Regions from separate parts of the Paenibacillus sp. 102 genome, predicted to be linked through region 2. Evidence: a T-box and tRNA genes for the amino acid it is inferred to sense, from the RefSeq annotation. Region 2 holds a T-box; the other holds one or more tRNA genes.

Region 1 (4,096 bases), on a different contig from region 2:
GCAAATGGAGGATTAGCTCAGCTGGGAGAGCACCTGCCTTACAAGCAGGGGGTCGGCGGTTCGATCCCGTCATCCTCCACCATATAATGTCGGAGGGGTAGCGAAGTGGCTAAACGCGGCGGACTGTAAATCCGCTCCTTCGGGTTCGGCAGTTCGAATCTGCCCCCCTCCACCATTTCTTAATTAATGGGCTATAGCCAAGCGGTAAGGCAACGGACTTTGACTCCGTCATGCGCTGGTTCGAATCCAGCTAGCCCAGCCATTAAGAGCCATTAGCTCAGTTGGTAGAGCATCTGACTTTTAATCAGAGGGTCGAAGGTTCGAGTCCTTCATGGCTCACCATTTTTAAAAATATGCGGGTGTGGCGGAATTGGCAGACGCACCAGACTTAGGATCTGGCGCCTTTGGCGTGGGGGTTCGACTCCCTTCACCCGCACTTTTAATAAAATATCTCATAACATGTCTTGCGGAAGTAGTTCAGTGGTAGAATACAACCTTGCCAAGGTTGGGGTCGCGGGTTCGAATCCCGTCTTCCGCTCCAATTTTCAATATGACATGCCGGGGTGGCGGAACAGGCAGACGCACAGGACTTAAAATCCTGCGGTGGGTGACCACCGTGCGGGTTCGACCCCCGCCCTCGGCACCATATGCGCCCGTAGCTCAATTGGATAGAGCGTTTGACTACGGATCAAGAGGTTAGGGGTTCGACTCCTCTCGGGCGCGCTTTTATTGACGGGAAGTGGCTCAGCTTGGTAGAGCACCTGGTTTGGGACCAGGGGGTCGCAGGTTCAAATCCTGTCTTCCCGATAGTTTTAAAACATGGGGCCTTAGCTCAGCTGGGAGAGCGCCTGCCTTGCACGCAGGAGGTCAGCGGTTCGATCCCGCTAGGCTCCACTTTAGTTATTTATTGGAGGTATACCCAAGTTCGGCTGAAGGGATCGGTCTTGAAAACCGACAGGCGGCGAGAGTCGCGCGGGGGTTCGAATCCCTCTACCTCCTCCATTTTATAATAATTAAAATGGAATAATTAGATAGTTAATAAAAACTATTAGATGTATAAAGATAACTAAAAGACATAATTAATATTTACTTCATGGAGGTATACCCAAGTTCGGCTGAAGGGATCGGTCTTGAAAACCGACAGGCGGCGAGAGTCGCGCGGGGGTTCGAATCCCTCTACCTCCTCCATTTTTAAAATAATATTATATCATCGCGGGGTGGAGCAGTCTGGTAGCTCGTCGGGCTCATAACCCGAAGGTCGCAGGTTCAAATCCTGTCCCCGCAACCAAATGGTCCCGTGGTGTAGTGGTTAACATGCCTGCCTGTCACGCAGGAGATCGCCGGTTCGACCCCGGTCGGGACCGCCATTTATGTTTGGCTCGGTAGCTCAGTCGGTAGAGCAGAGGACTGAAAATCCTCGTGTCGGCGGTTCGATTCCGTCCCGAGCCACCATTTTTTTATGCCGGCTTAGCTCAATTGGTAGAGCAACTGACTTGTAATCAGTAGGTTGGGGGTTCAAGTCCTCTAGCCGGCACCACTTAGGGGCATAGTTTAAAGGTAGAACAGAGGTCTCCAAAACCTCCGGTGTGGGTTCAATTCCTACTGCCCCTGTAAAGAGATTATGGGCCTATAGCTCAGCTGGTTAGAGCGCACGCCTGATAAGCGTGAGGTCGATGGTTCGAGTCCATTTAGGCCCACCATATTCCGCAGTAGCTCAGTGGTAGAGCTATCGGCTGTTAACCGATCGGTCGTAGGTTCGAGTCCTACCTGCGGAGCCATGGCCCGTTGGTCAAGTGGTTAAGACACCGCCCTTTCACGGCGGTAACACGGGTTCGAATCCCGTACGGGTCATAAAAAAGAGTCAGCAATTAGCTGGCTCTTTTTTTCTTGTGAAAAAGATAATGTGAGAGCTCTGTTTTTTCTAATATGCAATATCGTTAATCTAAAATTCCTCTATTTATTATGAAATAAATAAAGGGAATTTGGAGAAACTATAGTATGTATAAAAAGGAGGGCATAGAGCTACATGACAACAGTTAGAGAATTTATGAATACCGATATTGTACAATGTACACCGCTAGATAATGTATACGAAGCTGCTGTGAAAATGAAAGAAGAGGACATTGGAATGATTCCAGTTGTCGAGAACAATCAAGTGGTTGGTCTTGTCACTGATCGTGATCTAGTTGTTCGTGGAATTGCTGAGAAACATCCTGGGTCTAATAAAATTACAAATGTCATGACTACAGGAATTGTTTCGGTTTCTCCTAATGACTCTATTGAAAAGGCTACAGAGTTAATGGCACAGCACCAAATCAGAAGACTACCTGTAGTTGAGAATGGCCAGCTTGTTGGGATGTTAGCGCTAGGTGATTTAGCAATAACAGAGAAAGCTGATGATCAAGCAGGATTTGCTTTAAGTGAAATTTCTGAGCATACAGAATGAAATGTAGGTGTGAATTATTTTTCGCCTAGAAAATACAGTGTATTTAGATGTAAGAGAATAGGTAAGAGCGGATACGTTTTATTAATACTTATAAATAAGACTATATTGTTATTAAAACGTATCCCAATATACATAGGGAAAGAGGTTTATCTAAGTATATCTGAAGAATGACATATGTTAAGTTCATTTGAAATTTTGGTTAACAATTTCCATTACTAATTTTTGTTATGTTAAAAAATGATATAATAATAAATATAAGTTTCATAAGGGATTTTGAATATATTAATATTATTAATATTATTAATATTGTGATTATCTGCTAAGTTATTAAAAATTTCATATATATATAGAAACGGAGGGGAAATGATATGAGGGATGTACAGAGTAATCCAAATTGGAATTTGGTTACAGAGGCCTATGTGGAACCAAATGATTTTACGGACTTACTTTCTTTACTTGTACCAAATCATCCGAAAGGCGAAGGAAAAGAACGGACAATTTTAGCCTGGAAAGAAAAAGAATTTTATAAACAAGAAAACTTGGCTCCGTTTATTTTATATGGAATGAATAAAGTGAAGGATTTGCCACAGTTTCATAAAGATGAAATACCAACTTTAGTTCGTATTGTTCGTTTATGCCAGGACATTGGTTGGTATAAGGAAGCTTATACATTTATGGTGAACCATAAATTAGATGAATTTGTACATACATCTATGGAATATGAAACATGGGATGTTTTAACCCAAGTTGTGGCTTGGAACTACTTAATTGTAAAATATCGCATCGGAGAATTGGGAAATAGAGATATAATGATATGGGAAAGAATTAAATTTAATGAAGAATGTATTGAAAAATGTGAAAAGCTATTATCTCATAAGGAAGTAATGGAACTTACATTTTTTTATATTTGCAAACAGGCAAAACGATTGTCCAAAGAAGAATTGGATCAAGAGATGATGAATTTAGCAATATACTGTAATACATACGTTTATGACTTATACATATATGACCTATTAAAAAAATATCGTAAGTGTACGGATTTCTTAACATATTATGGACCTAGTCGCTCTGTTATTGCATGTCAAAGGGCTGTAATTGCTCAAATTTCTGACCGCCTTAATCCGCTAAAAACTACTCATGTGGATGATTATCTTTATGTAATGAAGGAAATGATGGAGCATATGTCATTTGAGTTTATGAATCGATACGAGCACTTCATTGGGAAACTATTATCATATGTACCATTTTTTGAAATGATTCAAGTTCCGCAACATGCATATTATTGTGAAGAGTTGATGTATGTTTGTAAAGGAATTGAACATAAAGAAGAAATTCTGCGGAATTATATATTTATACAATTACACGATTGTTTACCGTCATTTATTAAGCAATTTCTAAAGAATAAACGTTATGCAACGATTCATGATATTTTATTTTACTGGTGTGATGATGAACAACGAATGGGCTTAGAGAAGAAGTATAATTTAAGTTTTATTTATGAACGATATGCGTGTGGATAAAAAGAAATTTTTCAATATAATGTATAGGTGAAAAAAGGGGGCTCACTTGAAGTGAGACCCCTTTTTTCGTCGTAAATGTAGAAGGTTGTTCTAAGCTTCTTGTTGGTTCTTACGGTGTTCAGGAATGTAA
Region 2 (4,096 bases):
AAAATATAAATGGAAAGCAAGTTGCGTGTCTAAAAGAATGGTCAGTATATTAAGTATGAAAAAAGTGAATAAATGATGTTATATCTAGGGTAAATGCTTTTAGTAGTTATGGTTGTATGAATTGTTAGTTTGAAAGTAGAAGACGTACAGTGAATGTATTATTGGTATGTCGTTCAACAAGACGAATTCTTTTCTTTGAAACATGAAAATTATAGAAGACGCCATATACCCTTTCATGTTAATATATTTAAGTTATAATAGGAGGCTTACCCTTTTGTATTGTACGGTAGAAGCAGTGTGAGCTTGAAATTTTTAAAGAAAAGGATGTGCCTAACTTGCGTATAAATAAATTTATTAGTGAATCTGGAAAAGCATCTAGACGCGGAGCAGATAAGTTAATTGATGAAAGAAGAGTAATTATTAACGGAAAGATTGCAAAAATAGGTGACCAAGTACAACCAGGTGATGACGTGCGAGTAAATGGAGAGCAGCTTCGAATTGCTCGAGACCATGTGTATATCGCTTTAAATAAACCAGTAGGTATTACATGTACAAGTGAAAAAGCAGTTAAAGGGAACATTATCGATTTAGTGAATCATCCTTTACGAATTAATCACGTTGGACGTCTTGATAAAGATTCAGACGGTTTAATTTTGTTAACGAATGATGGCGATATTATTAATGAAATTTTACGTGCTGAAAATAAACATGAAAAAGAATATATTGTTTCAGTAGATAAACCGATTACGCCTGAATTTTTAAAACAAATGGCAGCAGGTGTGAAAATTTTAGGTACAAAAACACTTCCTTGTGAAGTAACACAGTTATCAAAATATGAGTTCCAAATTATTTTAACACAAGGGCTAAATCGTCAAATTCGTCGTATGTGTGAAGCTTTAGGTTATCAAGTTTACACATTAAAGCGTACGAGAATTATGAATATCCAATTAAATAATTTACCAGTCGGGCAATGGAGAGATTTAACAAAGAAAGAGAAAAAAAGATTATTTGCAGACTTAAACTACGAACCACAAGATTGGTAAAAAAGGGAGGGGAAATCCAAAAACATGAAAGTGGTTTTTGGTTTCCTTTTTTTATTTTATTGATAAAAAATATTTTTTGACACTTGCAAAAATAAAAGGAATAAGATATATTAAATAACAATTAATGGATGTTGTTTTAAAAGCAAAGAAAAGGACACGAGTTATTTTAAACGGTTATACAGAGAAGGAAGGAAAGCTGAGAACTTCCTAACGCAGTAAAATGACTTACCACCTTAGAGCTGTACTAGGGAAATAAAGTATCTAGTGCCGTGTAAGCGACGTTACCGCAAAAGAAGCCATTGTATGTTTAGTATGATGGGAATCTGGGTGGAACCACGAATATAAGCATATTCGTCCCTATTATTAGGGATGAGTATGCTTTTTTATATTTCATTTTATAATAAGCGAAGAAAAGGACATGAGTTATTTTAAACGGTTATACAGAGAGGGAAGGAAAGCTGAGAACTTCCTAACGCAGTAAAATAACTTACCACCTTAGAGCTGCACTGGGGAAAATAGAGTATCTAGTGCCGTGTAAGCGACGTTACCGCAAAAGAAGCCATTGTATGTTTAGTATGATGGGAATCTGGGTGGAACCACGGGTAAAAGCACACTCGTCCCTATTTTAGGGATGAGTGTGCTTTTTATTATGAAATGGAGAGATGAACAATGAGAGAACAGATGATTGAAATTATATTTCCCGATGACAGTGTAAAAGAATTTGTAAAAGGAATTACTTTAGAAGAAATTGCAGGATCAATTAGTAGTAGTTTAAAAAAGAAAGCAGTAGCAGGAAAGGTGAATGGTCAGCTTTTTGATTTACGCCGAAACATTGAAGAAGATGCAGAAATTCAAATTATAACTATTGATTCAGAGGAAGGAATAGAAGTTGCAAGACATACTTCTGCACATGTATTAGCACAGGCTGTAAAAAGAATATATGGCGATGTAAAACTTGGCGTAGGACCTGTTATTGAAAATGGATTTTATTATGATATGGATCTTCCAAGCAGCATCGCTGTAGAGGACCTACCTAAAATTGAAAATGAAATGCAAAATATTATTAACGAAAACTTGGAAATAGAACGAGTTGAAATCACTAGGGATGAAGCGGAAAAACTGTTTCAAGATGTAAATGATCACTTAAAGTTAGAGCTTTTAGAAGCAATCCCTGAAAATGAGATTGTAACAATTTATAAACAAGGGGAATTTGTTGATTTATGTCGTGGCCCACATTTACCGTCAACTGGCTACTTGAAAGCATTTCAATTAACTCATGTTTCAGGTGCATATTGGCGAGGAGATAGTAATAATCAGGTGCTTCAGCGTATATATGGTGTTGCGTTTTCTTCGCAAAAAGAATTAGAAAGTTATTTGCAGTTTGTAGAAGAGGCAGCAAAGAGAAATCATCGTAAACTCGGAAACGAACTTGAATTATTTATGTTTTCAGAAGAAGCACCAGGAATGCCTTTTTATTTGCCGAAAGGACAAATCATTCGTAATGAATTAGAGTCCTTTTTAAGAGAAATACAACAAAAACACGATTATCAAGAAGTACGTACTCCTTTAATGATGAATCAGGGGCTATGGGAAGAATCAGGGCACTGGGATCATTATAAAGATAATATGTATTTCTCAGAGGTAGACAATAAAAGTTTCGCATTAAAACCGATGAATTGTCCAGGACATATGTTGATATTTAAAAATAAACTACGTTCATACCGTGATTTACCAATCAGAATGTGTGAATTTGGTCAAGTACATCGCCACGAATTTAGCGGCGCACTAAACGGACTATTAAGAGTACGTACATTCTGTCAGGATGATGCACATTTATTTGTAACATCTGAACAAATAGAAAGTGAAATAAAGTCAGTGTTAAAACAAATTGACTATGTCTATAGAACATTTGGTTTTGAATACGAAGTTGAGCTTTCAACAAGACCTGAAGATTCAATGGGTGATGATGAGCTATGGAATCAAGCTGAATCGTCTCTCGAGAATGTGCTAAAATCATTAAATTATAATTATAGAGTAAATGAAGGGGATGGCGCATTTTACGGACCGAAAATCGATTTTCATATTAAAGATGCTTTACAAAGAAGTCATCAATGTGGAACAGTTCAGCTTGATTTCCAAATGCCAGAGAAATTTGACTTGAATTATATTGATGAGAGAAATGAGAAAAGAAGACCAGTTGTGATTCACCGAGCTGTTTTAGGTTCTTTTGATCGATTCTTAGGAATATTAATTGAACATTTTGGAGGAGCATTCCCAACATGGTTAGCTCCAGTTCAAGTAAAAGTAATTCCTGTTTCTACTCTAGTACATGAACAATATACAAAAGAAATGGAAGAAAAGTTAAAGCGTGTTGGTATTCGTGTTGAACGAGATGTCCGGAGTGAAAAACTAGGTTATAAAATTCGAGAAGCTCAACTTAAAAAAATACCATATATTCTTGTTATTGGAGATAAAGAAATGGAAAATGGATCTGTAAATGTGCGTAAATATGGTGAAGAAAGATCTGAAGTGGTTTCGCTATCCGCATTTATGGAAGGTATACAGGAGGAGGTTTATAATAAAAGTTCCAGATAATAAATTGTACATGTTGGAGCACACCACTTTTCATAGGTGGTGTGCTTTTTACTACCATAAAGAAAGTATTCAAAGGTGTTCGTTTTAAAAATCATTTTTAATCTGTTTATTTTCTACTTTCCATTCATTATTCTTCTTCTTAATCTCTAACGCTATATTTATTCCACTAGATTCCTTATAAAGGATATAACCATAGTCTAATTTAATATATGTCGAAGGCTCTCCTATACATTTTTGAGAACATGTTTTGTTAATTAATTCAAGTAATGATAGTTCGCTTGGATCCGTTTTACTTAAATGAATTAGTTCATCAATCTTAACCCTATGAAAACCCTGTAAGTCTAATTCAAAGATGTTTTCTAAAGTACCAATCGTATTCGTATTTATTGCTTCAATTATGTTCTTTTTTCTAAAACAAAGCCGTTTTCATAAAGAAACATCATATATCCGAACCTTGC

The links. A T-box is a leader RNA that pairs with one kind of tRNA and senses whether it is charged. The one in region 2 lies ahead of thrS (threonine--tRNA ligase), so its partner is inferred to be a tRNA-Thr.
Region 1: it has a tRNA-Thr gene. The T-box ahead of thrS (threonine--tRNA ligase) is inferred to sense a tRNA for this amino acid. The anticodon was not compared.

The regions. Positions count from the first base shown of each region.
Region 1 covers NZ_JBCGHT010000006.1:225,909-230,004, reverse strand. Annotated here, with positions in the region: rRNA gene rrf (5S ribosomal RNA) at 1-2, shown strand, start outside; tRNA gene AAIE21_RS16510 (tRNA-Val) at 7-82, shown strand; tRNA gene AAIE21_RS16505 (tRNA-Tyr) at 92-175, shown strand; tRNA gene AAIE21_RS16500 (tRNA-Gln) at 188-262, shown strand; tRNA gene AAIE21_RS16495 (tRNA-Lys) at 267-342, shown strand; tRNA gene AAIE21_RS16490 (tRNA-Leu) at 356-436, shown strand; tRNA gene AAIE21_RS16485 (tRNA-Gly) at 467-541, shown strand; tRNA gene AAIE21_RS16480 (tRNA-Leu) at 558-646, shown strand; tRNA gene AAIE21_RS16475 (tRNA-Arg) at 650-723, shown strand; tRNA gene AAIE21_RS16470 (tRNA-Pro) at 734-807, shown strand; tRNA gene AAIE21_RS16465 (tRNA-Ala) at 822-894, shown strand; tRNA gene AAIE21_RS16460 (tRNA-Ser) at 910-1,002, shown strand; tRNA gene AAIE21_RS16455 (tRNA-Ser) at 1,096-1,188, shown strand; tRNA gene AAIE21_RS16450 (tRNA-Met) at 1,212-1,288, shown strand; tRNA gene AAIE21_RS16445 (tRNA-Asp) at 1,292-1,367, shown strand; tRNA gene AAIE21_RS16440 (tRNA-Phe) at 1,377-1,452, shown strand; tRNA gene AAIE21_RS16435 (tRNA-Thr) at 1,462-1,537, shown strand; tRNA gene AAIE21_RS16430 (tRNA-Trp) at 1,541-1,611, shown strand; tRNA gene AAIE21_RS16425 (tRNA-Ile) at 1,624-1,700, shown strand; tRNA gene AAIE21_RS16420 (tRNA-Asn) at 1,704-1,778, shown strand; tRNA gene AAIE21_RS16415 (tRNA-Glu) at 1,780-1,851, shown strand; gene AAIE21_RS16410 (CBS domain-containing protein) at 2,027-2,446, shown strand; gene AAIE21_RS16405 (DUF3965 domain-containing protein) at 2,815-3,966, shown strand; gene AAIE21_RS16400 (hypothetical protein) at 4,057-4,096, opposite strand, start outside.
Region 2 covers NZ_JBCGHT010000003.1:305,797-309,892, forward strand. Annotated here, with positions in the region: gene AAIE21_RS10710 (DUF4937 domain-containing protein) at 1-53, shown strand, start outside; gene rluF (23S rRNA pseudouridine(2604) synthase RluF) at 336-1,043, shown strand; T-box leader at 1,180-1,405, shown strand; T-box leader at 1,442-1,668, shown strand; gene thrS (threonine--tRNA ligase) at 1,713-3,638, shown strand; partial or broken gene AAIE21_RS10725 (hypothetical protein) at 3,723-4,096, opposite strand, start outside.